Regions from separate parts of the Shinella sp. G-2 genome, predicted to be linked through region 2. Evidence: riboswitches for the same ligand, from Rfam matches in the RefSeq annotation. Region 2 holds a riboswitch; the other holds the start of a gene.

Region 1 (7,020 bases), on a different contig from region 2:
ACAAGATCACAAGGCGCGATACTAGCACCGAAAGGCCGAAAATAAAGTAGAAAAAGCCGCGGCAGCGACATCAAGGAAATACTTATCAAATATCAATTATCGTTATATCCGCGTAAATATAGCGATTGGAAAGTATTTCAGCGGACAATCCTGAAAGATACAGACAGGTTTAATAAAACAATCCCCTTGGATTTTTAGGATTCCCTGAAATTACCGCCTGACTTCTACTCCGCGATGGATTGCCGGAGAGGATGCGGCGGAAGTCGCCGCGTCCTCTCTCGCCGCTCAGGGCCAAGTGGGAGACGCGGCGCTTTTTCGCCGTACGTCACGACAAGGCCTTGAAAAACGCCCGGATATCCGCGGCGAGCAGATCGGGCGTTTCAGACGCGGCGAAGTGGCCGCCGCGGGGCATTTCCGTCCAGTGGACGATGTTATTCGAGCGCTCGGCGAAACTGCGCACGGACCGGAAATCCTGAGGGAAGACGGCGACACCCGTCGGGGTCGGGTTGTTGATCTCCCGGTAGCCGGCCCCGGTCTGGCTGTCCTCGTAATAGACGTTCGCGGCGGATCCGCTGGTGCCGGTGAACCAGTAGATCGCATTGTTGGTGAGATAGAGATCGCGATCCACCTGCCCTTTGCCGGCGCCCTCGAAGCCGAACCATAGTTCCGCGTTCCAGGCGAGCTGGCCGACGGGCGAGTCGACCAGCGCGAAGGCGAGCGTGCCCGGGCGTTTCGACTGGATGGCCTGGTAGCCGCCGTATTTCTCGAACATGGCGAGATTTGCCATGCCCTCCATTTCGAAGGGAGAAAGTCTTTCCATTTCGCCGGGCTGCCCGGTCGGAAAGGCAAAGATCTGAAGAAGATGCGTGCCGACGAGGCCTTCCGGTGCGAGGATCCCCAGTTCACGGCCGACCAGCGCACCGGCATCCCCGCCATGCGCGCCATAGGCGCTGTAGCCGAGCGCTTTCATCAGCCTGTCCCAGGCCTTTGCCGTCCGTGCACTGTCCCAGCCGGGCGACGTCATCGGACTGGAGAAGCCGAAGCCCGGCAGGGATGGAATGACGAGATCGAAGGCAATCGTTTCGTCCAGCCCGTGTGCCTTCGGATCGGTCAGCGGCCCGATGAGGGCCAGGAACTCGACGATGCTGCCGGGCCAACCATGGCTGAGGATCAGCGGGAAGGCATTCGGCACTTGCGACTTGATGTGCATGAAATGGATCGGCTGGCCGTCGATCTCCGTCATGAAATGGGGATAGCGGTTCAATTCACGCTCATGTGCCCGCCAGTCGTAACCGTCCCTCCACTGGTCGGCCAGTTCCTTGATGAAGTGAAGAGGCTGGCCCCGGGACCAGTCGCCGGTTATCGTAGCGGGCCACCGCGCCTTGGCGAGACGGTCCTTGAGATCGGCGATGGCGGCATCGCTGACCTCGATCTTGAACGGTCTTATCGAGAGCATTTGCTTTCTCCTGAATAGCGGGAATGCCGGTCGACGCGCCGGCGGCTTGTCCTGTTCAGAACGTCAGCATGCCGCGCATGACGACGATGCCGGCGCCCGAAATTTCGGGCTCGGGTGCAAGGCTGATGCGCAGAAGGCTCCTGCGTCCCATCCTGGTGCCCTGCTCGATCTCGATGGCGCCTGAAATCAGCCCCTCGCTTCCGAGATAGGCCGCAAGGGGACCGGCCGCCGTGCCGGTGGCCGCGTCCTCCCATAACCCCACCGTCGAGTTGAAGAACCGCGCATAGGCGCGATCCGGCGCGGCGCTGTCGAAGGCATAGACATAGCACCCCTCCGCGGAGGCCGCGCTCAGCACCTTGAGGAGCCCCTTGGCGGCGGGCTCGGCACGATCGACCGCGGCAACGTCGCCAAGGCGAACGAGCAGATGCGCCACGCCGGTATCGGCGACGCGCGGTGCCGGCTCGGAAAGGATATCCTCGGGCGCAAGGCCGAGGGCGGCCGCCAGTGGTGCCACGTCGGCCAGCGCCGGCCCGAGCTTCAGCCTGGACTGCGTCATGCGGCCGAAGATCCGCCCGTCCACCGGACGAAGCTCGATCGGCAGGACCTCCTCGCCGATTTCCTGCCGGAACAGCCGGGGCGCCTGGATAGGCCCAAGCTTGCCGGCTTCGGCCAGCCAGAGCCACGCCCCGAGCGCATTGTGGCCGGCGCCGACCACTTCCGCCCCGGCCGCGGTGAAGGACCGGAGCTTGAGGTCGGCCCGGTCGCTGCGCATGACGAAGGTCGTTTCGGCCTGGTTGAACTCGCCGGCGATCCGGCGCATCTGGCTCTCGGAGAGGCCATCGGCATCTTCGACGACCGCCAGCGGATTGCCGCTGAGCGCGGTATCGGCGAAGACGTCTATCAGCCCGGCGACAAGGGTTGCGCTGCTCGATTGCGGTGACACGGCTTAGCTCCTATCCTTCTGACAGGCCCGACTGTGCACCAGAGCGTCTTCGCCGCAAAACGCGCATTGCTTGTTCAATTGACAAGGGAAACTAACCATTCGTCCCTCCCTCGAATCCCTCCGCGTGCTCGAGACCTGCGTCAGCCTGGGCAGCTTTGCCGGCGCGGCAGACCGCCTGGCGCTGACCCCTGCCGCGGTCAGCCTGCGCATCCGCACCCTCGAGGCAGAGCTTGGCCAGCCCCTGTTCACACGCGTCGGCCGGCGGGTCGTCGCCACGCCCGCCGCCGTGGCCCTGGCGGGCCGGGTACGGCACGCGCTGGACGATATCAACGATGCGCTGGAAGCGTTCCATGCGGCGGCACCGGCGCTGCGCGTAACGGTTCCCCCGACCTTCGCCTCCCGCTGGCTGGCCCCACGGCTCTCGGGCTATCGCGCGCCCGGCGGCGGTGCCATCGAGCTCGACATTTCCTCCGACCTGCGCAGCCCGACCGCCTTCGACGTCGCGATCCGCACCGGACGGGGCGGATGGGACGGGCTTGACGAATATCCGCTGACGCCGGTCGACGTCACGCCGATGATCGCACCCGCGCTTCTGGGCTCGCGCAGGCTCAGCGAGCCGGAGGAGCTTGCGGAGTTCGATCTCCTACCGCATCCCGACTGGAGCAAGTGGTTCGCGAGAGCCGAGCGCGCCATGCCGGACGATTTGCGCTTTTCCGGCGTCGACTATTCGATCTTCGAGCTGATCGCCAATGCGGCAGTGGCCGGTCTCGGGGTCGCCTTGCTATCACCGACGCTCTTCCGCCCGCTTCTGGAGAGCGGGCAGCTTATCGCGCCGCTCGGCACCGTGCTGAAAGGACCGGATTGGTATTTCGCCCTGATCCGCGAAGGCGACCAGCGCCCTGCCCCGCGCGGCTTCTGCGAATGGCTGCGCGACCAGGTTCGTCAATCACCGGATTGAGCGCGGCGGAGGCAGGCCGTCATGCGCCGTCCAGGTAATAGGCCTTCTGTGCAGGATAGTAGTCCGCGAAGGACGGCAGCGCCTTGCCCTCGCGCGCGGCGACCAGCATGTCCAGGTAATATTCCCAGCCCGGCCCGACGTCGCCCGCCAGCATGCGGTCGCTGAGGGGCTGCACGAAGCGCAATTCCGTCCTGTCGCCCGTCTGCGTCAGGGTCAGCTCGATACGCCAGTCGCCGTGTTCGTCCTTCATGGTGAGGACGAGGCGGCGCGGCGCTTCGCATTCCTCGATCATCACATTCGTCCAAGGCTGGCCCTTTTCGTGAAGCAATTGCAGCCGCACGATCTTGCCCGGACCGGCATCGCCCTCCCAGCGGCCGAACCAGAGCGCGGTCTTTTCGGACGCTGACACGCTCGTCCAGACGTCGTTGATGGGCGCAAGGAATTCGCGCGTGATGATCAGGTCGTTGCCTTCAACGCGGCCGGTGGGCTTGGGGTTCATGCCGTTTCCTTCCCGTCTTTTGCGCCGTGCATAGTAGCGCGGCGCTACGACGAAAGAAACACGGGGCCGGTCGACACCCCTGGAGCGCAGGCCGCCTACCGTCCGCGCGAGACGGGGCATCTCCCCCACACCATCGTTCGCCATGGCCGGATCGACGGGCGCGATGCTCTCGCCTCCGATAGGGCGCCAACCGATCCGGACATGGTGTGCCGGTTGGCGCGGAGGAACGGGAATGCCTTCGGATCAGGCCGCTGCGGCGGCCTTGTCTTCCTGCCCGGCGATATAGGCGATGAGGGCTTCTATGCTGATCAGCGGCAGCCTGTGGTGTTCGGCAAAGGTAATCAGTTCCGGCAGACGGGCCATGGTGCCGTCGTCATTGGCGACCTCGCAGATCACGCCCGACGGGGTCTTGCCGGCAAGACGCGCCAGGTCGACGGCGGCCTCGGTGTGGCCGGGGCGGCCACGCACGCCGCGCGGATGGGCACGCAGCGGGAAGATGTGGCCCGGGCGGGCGAAGTCTTCCGGCGCGGTCGAGGGGTCCATGAGCGCCTTGACGGTCGCCGCGCGGTCGGCGGCGGAAATGCCGGTCGTCGTACCCGGCAGGTAGTCGACGGACACGGTGAAGGCCGTCTTGTGGTATTCGGTGTTATGGGGAACCATCAGCGGGATATCGAGCGCATCGAGGCGCTCTCCCTGCATCGCCACGCAGATGAGACCGCGCGCATGCTTCATCATGAAGGCGATTGCCTCCGGCGTTATCGCGTCAGAGGCGACGATGATATCGCCTTCATTTTCGCGGTTTTCATCGTCCACGACGACGATCATGCCGCCCCGTGCCAGCGCCGCGATTGCGTCTTCAATTTTCGAGAGTGCCATTCCATGTGCCTTTCAAGGGTGCCGCTACCGGCGTTTTCAATCCCTTGGGCGAACAGGTCCACACGCGCTCCCATGGGAACGCCCTGTAGACATGTCCTCTTCCATCCGGACTATGACCGTCGGCTCCGGCATCGCACCGGATCTGCTGACCCTTCCTTGCGGAAGGCGCTCGCGGGCTCCCGGATCGCTCCGGATACCGCCGGTGGGGAGTTTCACCCCGCCCTGAGAACAAGCGTAAATAAGGAACTTTGCCGGGCAAATGCAAGAGCCGGCTTTCACCGACCCGCACGATTACCAGCAGCAGAAGCCGCCATCGACGAGAAGGTCGACGCCGGTCACGAAGCTTGCCGCGTCCGAGAGCAGGAAGACGGCGGGACCGACCATCTCGTCGACGCTGGCCATGCGCTGCATCGGCGTCTGCTCCTCGAAGAGCTTCGTCTGGTGCACCATTTCCGGCCGGGTGTTCATCGGCGTCGCGGTATAGCCGGGGCTGATCGTGTTGACGCGGATGCCGCGGCCGACCCATTCCATCGCCATGGATTTGGTCATGTGGATGACGCCGGCCTTGGAGGCGTTGTAGTGGCACTGGCTGAGGCCGCGATTGACGATGACGCCGGACATGGAGGCGATGTTGACGATGGCGCCGCGGCCCGTCTTCAGCATGGCGCGCGCCTCTGCCTGGCAGGACAGGAAGACGCCCTTGAGGTTGATGTCCATCATCGTCTGGAACTGGCTTTCGGCCATGTCCTCCGCCGGATTGGCATTGGCGATGCCGGCCGCATTGACGGCGAGCGTCAGAGCGCCGAGCTCGGCCTCGGTGCGGGCGACCGCCTCGGTCAGCGCCGCGCCGCTGGTGACGTCGGCGGCGATCTGGATGCTGCGCCGCCCGGCGCGCGCGATGACATCGGCGGTCTGGGCCAGACCGTCGTCGGTACGCCGGTCGAGCAGGGCGACATCCGCGCCGCACTGGGCAAGGCCGATGGCGATCCGCTGGCCGATGCCGCTGCCCGCGCCAGTGACGAAGGCGATGTTGCCGGAGAGATCGAAGAGTTTGGGCGCGTTCAGCGTAATGTCGGACATGGTTTCTTCCCTGTTCAAATCGTCGCCAGTTCCATGACGGAGACGTCGTTGGCGTCTTCGCGGTTCAGGATGCCGGCCTGCTTGCCCTGCGCCATGACCATGATGCGGCTGGAAACGCCGAGCACTTCCTCAAGGTCGGAGCTGACCACGATGACGGCGACGCCGTCCCGCGCAAGGTCCATGATGAGATCGTAGATCGAGGAGCGGGCGCCGACGTCGATGCCGCGCGTCGGCTCGTCGAGCACCACCACCCGGGGCTTGCGCGCCAGCCACTTGGCGATCACCACTTTCTGCTGGTTGCCGCCGGAAAGCTCGCCGGCATTCTGCCCGCCACGCCCCTTCACGCCGAAGCGCTTGATGTAGTCCTCGGCAAAATCGCGGATGCGGCGGGTTGAGATCCAGCCCTTTCTGGCGATCTCCCTGAGATTGGCATAACCGATATTCTCCGCGATGGAATGATCGAGCACCACGCCCTGCAGCTTGCGGTCCTCCGGGACCAGCACGATGCCGTTGCGGATCGCATCGATGGGCGAGCGCGGGGTGACGGGCTTGCCGTGCAGCAGCACCTCGCCGGCGGAAATCGGATCGGCGCCGGTGATGGCGCGCACGAGTTCCGTGCGGCCAGCCCCCATGAGGCCGGCAATGCCGAAGACCTCGCCCTTGCGGACGGAGAAGTTGATGTCGCGGAAGGCCTTGCTGGGCGAGGACAGGCCGCGCACTTCCAGCGTCACCTCCTCGGTGGGCGTGGGCAGCGTGGGGAACATGCGCTCCAGCGAGCGCCCGACCATCGCCTCGACGATGGTGCGGATCGGAACGTCGCCCCGGTCGAATTCCTGCACCTTGGCCCCGTCGCGCATGACGACGATGCGGTCGGTGATCTGGCGGATTTCCTCCAGCCGGTGGGAGATGTAGATGATGCCGACGCCCTCGGATTTCAGCCGCTCGATCTGGCGGAAGAGCGCCTGCGTCTCCTCGCCGCCGAGCGCGGCGGTCGGCTCGTCCAAAATGAGCAGGCGGGCATTCAGCGTCAGGGCCTTGGCGATTTCGATGAGCTGCTGCCTTCCGGTCGAAAGCCCCTCGACGAGACGGTCCGGCGACACATCGAGACCGAGGCGCTGAAGGCCGGCGCGGGCGCGCTCCTCCATCACCTTGCGGTCGACCCGGCCCGATTTCATGGGATAGCGGCCGACGAACACGTTTTCGGCGAT
Region 2 (7,020 bases):
CTGGCCGCGCTGGAAGGTGCCTGCCGACATGATCAAGCGCCAGCCGAGCCTTGCCAAATACTCCGTCGAGAACGGCGGCATGGAGCCCGGCATCAAGAACCCGCTCGGTGCGCGTGCGCTCTATATCTTCCAGAACGGTCAGGACACGCTCTACCGCCTGCATGGCTCGCCGGACTGGAAGTCCATCGGCAAGGCGACGTCTTCCGGCTGCGTGCGGCTGATCAACCAGGATGTGCTCGATCTCTACAAGCGCGTGCCCTATCACGCGCGCATCGTCGTGCATCAGTCGGGGCTGTCCTCCGTCTGAGCACGGACCGTTATGCGGACTTGAACCGCGCCATCAGGTCGGCGCGGGCCGGGTCTGTCAGCGTCACCGCGGCGCCGAATTCCAGCGGCGTCAGCGCGGCCTCGTCCGGATAGACGATGGCGTTGCCGGTAATCTCCGACGGCAGCAGCGCGATCACCCGGCTGTCGGTGGTCGGCGCGCCATTGGCGATATGCTCGCGCACCGCATGGTTCGGATCCATCAGGAAGTCGAGCAGCGCATAGCCGGCCGGCTTGTTGAGGGCGCTCGACGGCATCGCGTAGAAATCCGCCCAGATCTCGCCGCCGTCGGCGCCGAGCGTGAACCGGATTTCCGGGATATCGCGGTTGAGCTGCGCGCCATCGTTCGTCCAGCACATGCTCATCCAGGCATCCGTGGCGCGCAGCGCCGGCTGGTAGTCGCTGTTGATCGCGTAGAGATGCGGCTTCACCGCCATCAGCAGTTTCTCGGCCTCTGCCAGTTCCTCGGCCTTCACCGAATTGAAGGAGAAGCCGAGCGAGACGAGGGCATTGCCGATGGCGGTGAGCTGATAGTCGTGCACCATGACGCGGCCGTCGGCCTCGGTCATCGCCAGCGCGAAGAAATCCTTCCAGCTCGTGACATCCGAGCGCACCTTGTCGGAATTGAAGGCGATGCCGGTGGTGCCCCAGTTCTTCGGCACGCCATAGGTCTTGCCGTCGACCGTGCCCCGGTCGAGGAAGCGGCCGTTCTGGGTCGCCGGATTGAAGTTCGGCACCTTGGAAAGATCGAGCGGATCGATCAGGCCGAGGCCGGCATAGGTGGATATGGCGTAGTTGGTCGGCACGAAGAGGTCCCATCCGGCGCTGCCGGTCTTGAGCCTTTCCAGCATGTCCTCGTTCGAGCCGAAGACGTTGACCTCGACGGAAACCCCCGTCGCCGCGGTGAAGGCCTCGAAGCTTGCGGGATCGTGGTAGTTCGGCCAGGTGGCGATCGCCATGGACGAGCCGAGATTTTCACCAGCATGGGCGGCGGCATTGAAGAGACCCGGCTGGCGGGCGAGCACGGCGGCGGCAAGGCCGAGCCCGGTGACGCCGAGAAAATGCCGGCGCGTGACCGAGCCGCGCTTCAGCCGTTGGAATTCGTCCGTCAAGTCCCGGGCACGGATCGGAGTGTTCTGGCCGGACCATTTCGCCATTGAGCGTTCCCTTATTATTGTGGGCCTGTTTCCCTCAGGCCGGATATAGGCGCCGTACCGGGATCGAGGCTGGTTTCGCCGCATCGTTTCCCGGGTTTTCGCGCGTGCCGCGGTGAGGCGGTCTCCGCCGCCCTTGCCGCACGGGCCGGATGCTAGGTCAGCCGCCGATAAACTGGTATATACCTCGTAGGAGGTATTTTTCCGTTTTTGCGACTGTGGGAGGAGTATACCCGGACGACGGCCTTCACCGGCCGCTGGGGGAATTTGAGGGAGAGACGCGCCATGCAGGCGGATTTGAGGGCACTTTTCCAATCGCTTGCCGACTGGACGGAGACGACGGAAAGCTCCGACAAGCAGGCCGGGGAGACCCTGCTTTCGATGACGCGCGCGCTGGTGCGTTTCGACTACATGGTGATCTTCGCCTATCGCGACAAGGCGCGGCCGATCCACCTCTTCAGCACCTTCGAGCCGGAGGACTACAAGCTCTTCGTCACGCTCTACCAGACCGGTCCATACCTGCTCGATCCGTTCTATCATGCCGCGCGGGCGGACCGGGCGGGTGTCATGCGCATGCGCGAGCTTGCGCCGGATCGTTTCTTTTCCAGCGAATACTACCGCACCTTCTACTCGCAGACCCAGCTTGCCGAGGAGGTCGGTTTCTTCGTGCCGACGCGCGACGGGGTGACCGTGGTGGTTTCGCTGATGCGGCGGGAGAAGACGGGCGCCTTCCCGGCGACGGAATTCGGGCTGCTCAGCGATGCCGAGCCCTTCATGTCCGCCTTCGTGCGCCATGCCTGGGGCAATCTTGCCGGCCGCTTCGCCGAAATGGTGCAGGGGCGCGGGCGGCGCAGCGAGCCGGTCAGCGCGGCGGACAGGGTCTGGCGCAGGCTGAACCTGACCGACCGCGAATCCTCGATCGTCGAACTGGTGCTGCAGGGGCATTCGTCGGAATCGATCGGGCTGAAGCTCGATATCTCGACGGGCACGGTGAAGGTTCACCGGCGCAATGTCTATCGCAAGCTCGGCATATCCTCGCAGATCCAGTTGCTGTCGATCTATCTGAAGAACCTGCAGGGATAGGCGGTTAGACGAAAAAGCCCGGCATTTCTGCCGGGCTTTTTCGATTCTTTTCAACGGTTTGTCGGACCGTGTTTGCGGATCGATTCCGGCCGTTAAGAGATCGATTCAACCCGCCGTCGCGAGAGCGACCTGCGCGCGGGCATCGATGATCTGGCGGGCGGCGTTGGCGGCTTCCTTGCCCTTGATGACGAAGTGATCGCGGAAGAAGGCGATGTGGGCTTCCGATTCTTGGAAATTGTGCGGCGTCAGCACGGCCGAGAGCACCGGCACATTGGTGTCGAGGCCGACGCGCACGATGGCATCGACCACGGTGCCGGCGACGAAGTCGTGGCGGTAGATGCCGCCGTCGACGACGAGCGCGACGCCGAGGATGGCGGCATAGCGGCCGGTACGGGCGAGAAGCTGGGCCTGAAGCGGGATTTCGAGCGCACCCGGCACGTCGATCACGTCGACGTCCTCGGCGCGGCCGCCGAGCGCCTGCCATTCGGCGATGAAGGAGGTGACCGCCTGATCGACGATACCGGCGTGCCAGCGGGCGCGCAGGACGGCGATGCGGGTGGCGGGCGTGGCATTCATATTCATGTCGAGGCCTTTCAAGGGTTGAGCCATTTTTCAACGGTCCCCTTGGGCGAACACGCAAGGACGGACGCCGCCTGCCACGGCGGATGCCTCCTGCTTGCTCTCTTCCATCCGGACTGTGACCGTCGGCTCCGGCATCGCACCGGATCTGCTGACCCTTCCTTGCGGAAGGCGCTCGCGGGCTCCCGGATCGCTCCGGATACCGCCGGTGGGGAGTTTCACCCCGCCCTGAGAACGATGGAAGACTAGACGGCAAACGCCCGCGGATCAAATCCGCGGGCGACGCAAAAGACGCAATTCACGACAGATTTTTCCAAGCCTCTCGCAAGTCCTGGAACGAATGCTCAGTCCCGGATGACGAGCAGGTCGCCGGCGGTGAAGCGCAGCGTGACCGTTTCGCCGACGGCCGGCGGCACGAGGCCGGGGCTGTTGAACATGTCGAAGGAAATGATGCTGCCGCCGACCCGCATGCGGGTGCGGATGACCGAGCCGAGGAAGTTCGAGGAGACGACCTCGCCGGAAAGGGCGGTGTCGCCCTTGGCGTCGGGCGCAATGGAGCCGGCTTCCGGGCGCAACGCCAGCGAGACGGTGTCGCCGGCCTTGGCACTGCCGAGCGATTCGCGCAGCGTGACGCCCTGGTCGCCGATGGAGATGCGGTTCGACGCGGCGTCGACCACCTTGGCCTCGATGAGGTTCAGCGTGCCGACGAAGTTGGCGACGAAGCGGGTGGCGGGGCGGTTGTAGATTTCGGCGGGAGCACCGATCTGGTCGGCCTTGCCGGCATTCATGACGACGATGCGGTCGGAGATCGACAGCGCCTCTTCCTGGTCATGGGTGACGAAGACCGTGGTGATGCCGAGCTGCTGCTGGATCTGACGGATTTCCTCGCGCAGCGACACGCGGATCTTTGCGTCGAGCGCCGAGAGCGGCTCGTCGAGCAGCAGGACCTGCGGCTTCGGGGCCAGCGCGCGGGCGAGCGCCACGCGCTGCTGCTGGCCGCCGGACATCTGGTAGGGATAGCGGTCGGCGAGATGATCGAGCTTGATGAGGCCGAGCATCTCCTTGACGCGCGCGTCGATCTCGGCTTTCGGCCGGCCGGCGACCTTGAGGCCGAAGGCGACGTTCTCGGCGACGTTCATGTTCGGAAAGAGGGCATAGGCCTGGAAGACCATGCCGATGTTGCGCTGGTTGGGGCGAAGGTTCGCCTGGCTCTTGCCGTCGATGGCGATCGTGCCGCCCGAGGGCGTCTCGAAACCGGCGATCATGCGCAGGACGGTGGTCTTGCCGCATCCCGATGGTCCGAGGAACGAGACGAACTCGCCCTTCTCGATGGACATGTTGAAATCCTTGACGACCTGCACGGGGCCGAAGGACTTCTGGATGCTGGTGAGGGTCAGGAAGCTCATGAATGGTCCTTAGGCGGGGCTTTGCGCGCCCTTCTGGAAGCGGGAAACAAGCTGGATCAGGCCGAGGCAACCCCAGGTCAAGGCGAAGGACATGACCGCGAGCGCAGCCGGCTCGTAGGCGCGGTTGGCGCCGAGAAGCTGCATGTAGGGGCCGAAGGCCGGACGGTTGAGAAGGGCGGCCATGGTGAACTCGCCGATGACGATGGCGAAGGTGAGGAAGGCGCCCGAGAGCACGGCGACCAGCACGTTCGGCAGGATGATGCGCGCAAGGATCGTCATCCAGCCGGCGCCCAGGCTCTGGGCCGCCTCCGTCAGCGTGGCGATGTCGATGGAGCGCAGGCCCGTATCGACCGAGCGATACATGTAGGGCAGGGCCAGCGTCGCATAGCCGAACATCAAGAGAATGTTCGTGCCCGTCGTCGTGCCGGTCAGCGGCAGCCAGCTCGACGTGTTGTAGAGGCGGATATAGCCGAAGACGATGACGATGGCCGGAATGACCAGCGGCAGGAGGGTGATGAATTCGATATAGGGGCGAAGGCCCGGCATCTTCAGCCGCACCCAATAGGCGGTTGGCACCACCAGCAGGACGCCGAAGACGATGGTCGCGAGCGCCATCAGCACCGAATAGGTGAAGGTCTCCTGGAAGCGCGGATCGCCGAGCACGACGGCATAGGCATCCAGCGAGTAGACGCCACGCCGCATCTTCATGGAGAAGTTCGTCATGCCGAGCAGCGGCAGGATGAAATAGAGCAGCCCGAAGATGAGGGCGCCCCAGGCCCAGAACTTCTTCATTTCAGCCACCTTTCGCTGCGGGCGCGCAGCCAGATGTAGATCGTGTTGGCAATGCCCGTGACGACGATCATGCCGAAGGCCAGCGCATAGCCGAGATGGGGATTGCCGAGAACGTCGCCGCGGATCTGTGCGAAGAGCAGGATCGGCACGATGGAGAGCGACGAGCCGGTCAGCGCGATGGCGGTCGCGACGGCGCCGAAGGCATTGGCGAAGAGCAGGGCGAGCGTGCCGAGGAAGGAGGGCAGCAGGATGGGGAAGGCGACCATGCGCCAGTACTGCGCATTGGTCGCGCCGAGAATCTGCGCCGCCTCGCGCCATTCGCGCTTCAGGCCGTCGAGCGCGGGCGTGATGATGAGGATCATCAGCGGAATCTGGAAGAACAGATAGGTGATCGTCAGGCCCCAGAAGGACAGGATGTTGAAGCCGAGTGCACGCAAGTCGATGCCGACCTGGGTCTTCAGGAACACCGTGAGAAGGCCGACCGGGCCGAGGGTCGCGAGGAAGGCGAAGGCGAGCGGGACGCCCGCGAAGTTGGAGGCAACGCCCGAGAAGGTCAGCAGCGGGCCGCGGATCCATTTCGGCAGGCCGCCGAGCACCACGGCGGAGGCGACCGCAAAGCCGATCAGGCAGCCGAGCAGGGCCGAGGCGATGGAGATCTTGATCGAGATCCAGTAGGCCGACAGGATCGACGTCGTGAACAGCCCGCGGATGTTGTCCAGCGTGAAGCCGCCTTCCGGCGTCTGGAACGCGCCAAGGACGATACGCATCGTCGGCATGACCAGGAACAGCAGGACAAAGATCGCGAAAGGCGCCACGCCGAGCCAATGCAGCGGGAGGCGGAAGGGCTCCCGCGTCGGCTGTCTGGTGGCTGAACTGTCTGATGACATTAAGAAAACCTCGGGTGGGGTTGCCGTCATTGGCATACCGCAATCGTCGCCCCGGCCAGAGAGCCGGGGCGACGAAGGATGTCGTTTACTGCACGTTCGCGCCGACGACGCTGTCCCATGCGCCGGTTACGGCAGCCTTGTTGGCGTCGACTTCCTCGAGCGTCGGGAAGTAGGCCTTTTCATAGGATTCTGCCGGCGGCAGGGCGTCGATCAGGTCCTGCGGAACCTTGCCGGCCTTGACCATGGCGTTGAAGCGCGCCGGATGGCAATAGCCCTTCAGCCAGCCGAGCTGACCTTCGTCGGAGTACAGGTGCTCCATCCACAGCTTGGCAGCGTTCGGGTGCGGCGCATAGGCCGAGATGCCCTGAACGTAGACGCCGGCGAGGACGCCCGTTGCCGGAACGACGACTTCCGTCGGCGGGTTGCCGTTGAGGGTCTTGGCCCAGCCGAGCGCGTTGTAGTCCCAGGCGACGACGATCGGGGTCGAACCCTGGGCGAGCGTGCCGGACTTGCCGATAACCGGAACGAAGTTGCCGGCCTTGTTCATTTCGGCAAAGTAGGCAAGGCCAGCTTCACCGGCTTCCTTGCCGGACTTCGCGCCTTTGCCGAGACCGGCGGCGAGAACGCCGAGGATGGCCTGGTTGGAGGCGCGCGGGTCGCCGGCGAGAGCGACCTGGCCGGCATATTCCGGCTTCAGGAGGTCGGCCCAGTCCTTCGGCGTGTTGGCGACGAGGTCCTTGTTCACCAGGAAGGACATCACGCCGTAGTAGTCGCCGTACCAGTAGCCTTCGGCGT

What was found. Region 2 has a riboswitch for FMN ahead of V8U06_RS00885 (6,7-dimethyl-8-ribityllumazine synthase). Riboswitches for the same ligand answer to the same signal wherever they lie in the genome.
Region 1: linked by a shared signal. The riboswitch ahead of ribB (3,4-dihydroxy-2-butanone-4-phosphate synthase) and the one ahead of V8U06_RS00885 (6,7-dimethyl-8-ribityllumazine synthase) in region 2 are both predicted to bind FMN.

What each region holds. Positions count from the first base shown of each region.
Region 1 is NZ_JBBEYH010000034.1:27,958-34,977, forward strand. Features, by position in the region: gene V8U06_RS27225 (epoxide hydrolase family protein) at 326-1,456, opposite strand; gene V8U06_RS27230 (PhzF family phenazine biosynthesis protein) at 1,512-2,399, opposite strand; gene V8U06_RS27235 (LysR substrate-binding domain-containing protein) at 2,497-3,357, shown strand; gene V8U06_RS27240 (SRPBCC family protein) at 3,377-3,856, opposite strand; gene ribB (3,4-dihydroxy-2-butanone-4-phosphate synthase) at 4,100-4,732, opposite strand; FMN riboswitch at 4,822-4,966, opposite strand; gene V8U06_RS27250 (SDR family oxidoreductase) at 5,024-5,812, opposite strand; gene V8U06_RS27255 (sugar ABC transporter ATP-binding protein) at 5,827-7,020, opposite strand, start outside.
Region 2 is NZ_JBBEYH010000001.1:180,757-187,776, forward strand. Features, by position in the region: gene V8U06_RS00870 (L,D-transpeptidase) at 1-307, shown strand, start outside; gene V8U06_RS00875 (ABC transporter substrate-binding protein) at 318-1,481, opposite strand; gene V8U06_RS00880 (helix-turn-helix transcriptional regulator) at 1,764-2,561, shown strand; gene V8U06_RS00885 (6,7-dimethyl-8-ribityllumazine synthase) at 2,667-3,143, opposite strand; FMN riboswitch at 3,236-3,380, opposite strand; gene V8U06_RS00890 (ABC transporter ATP-binding protein) at 3,485-4,546, opposite strand; gene V8U06_RS00895 (ABC transporter permease) at 4,556-5,338, opposite strand; gene V8U06_RS00900 (ABC transporter permease) at 5,335-6,225, opposite strand; gene V8U06_RS00905 (ABC transporter substrate-binding protein) at 6,311-7,020, opposite strand, start outside.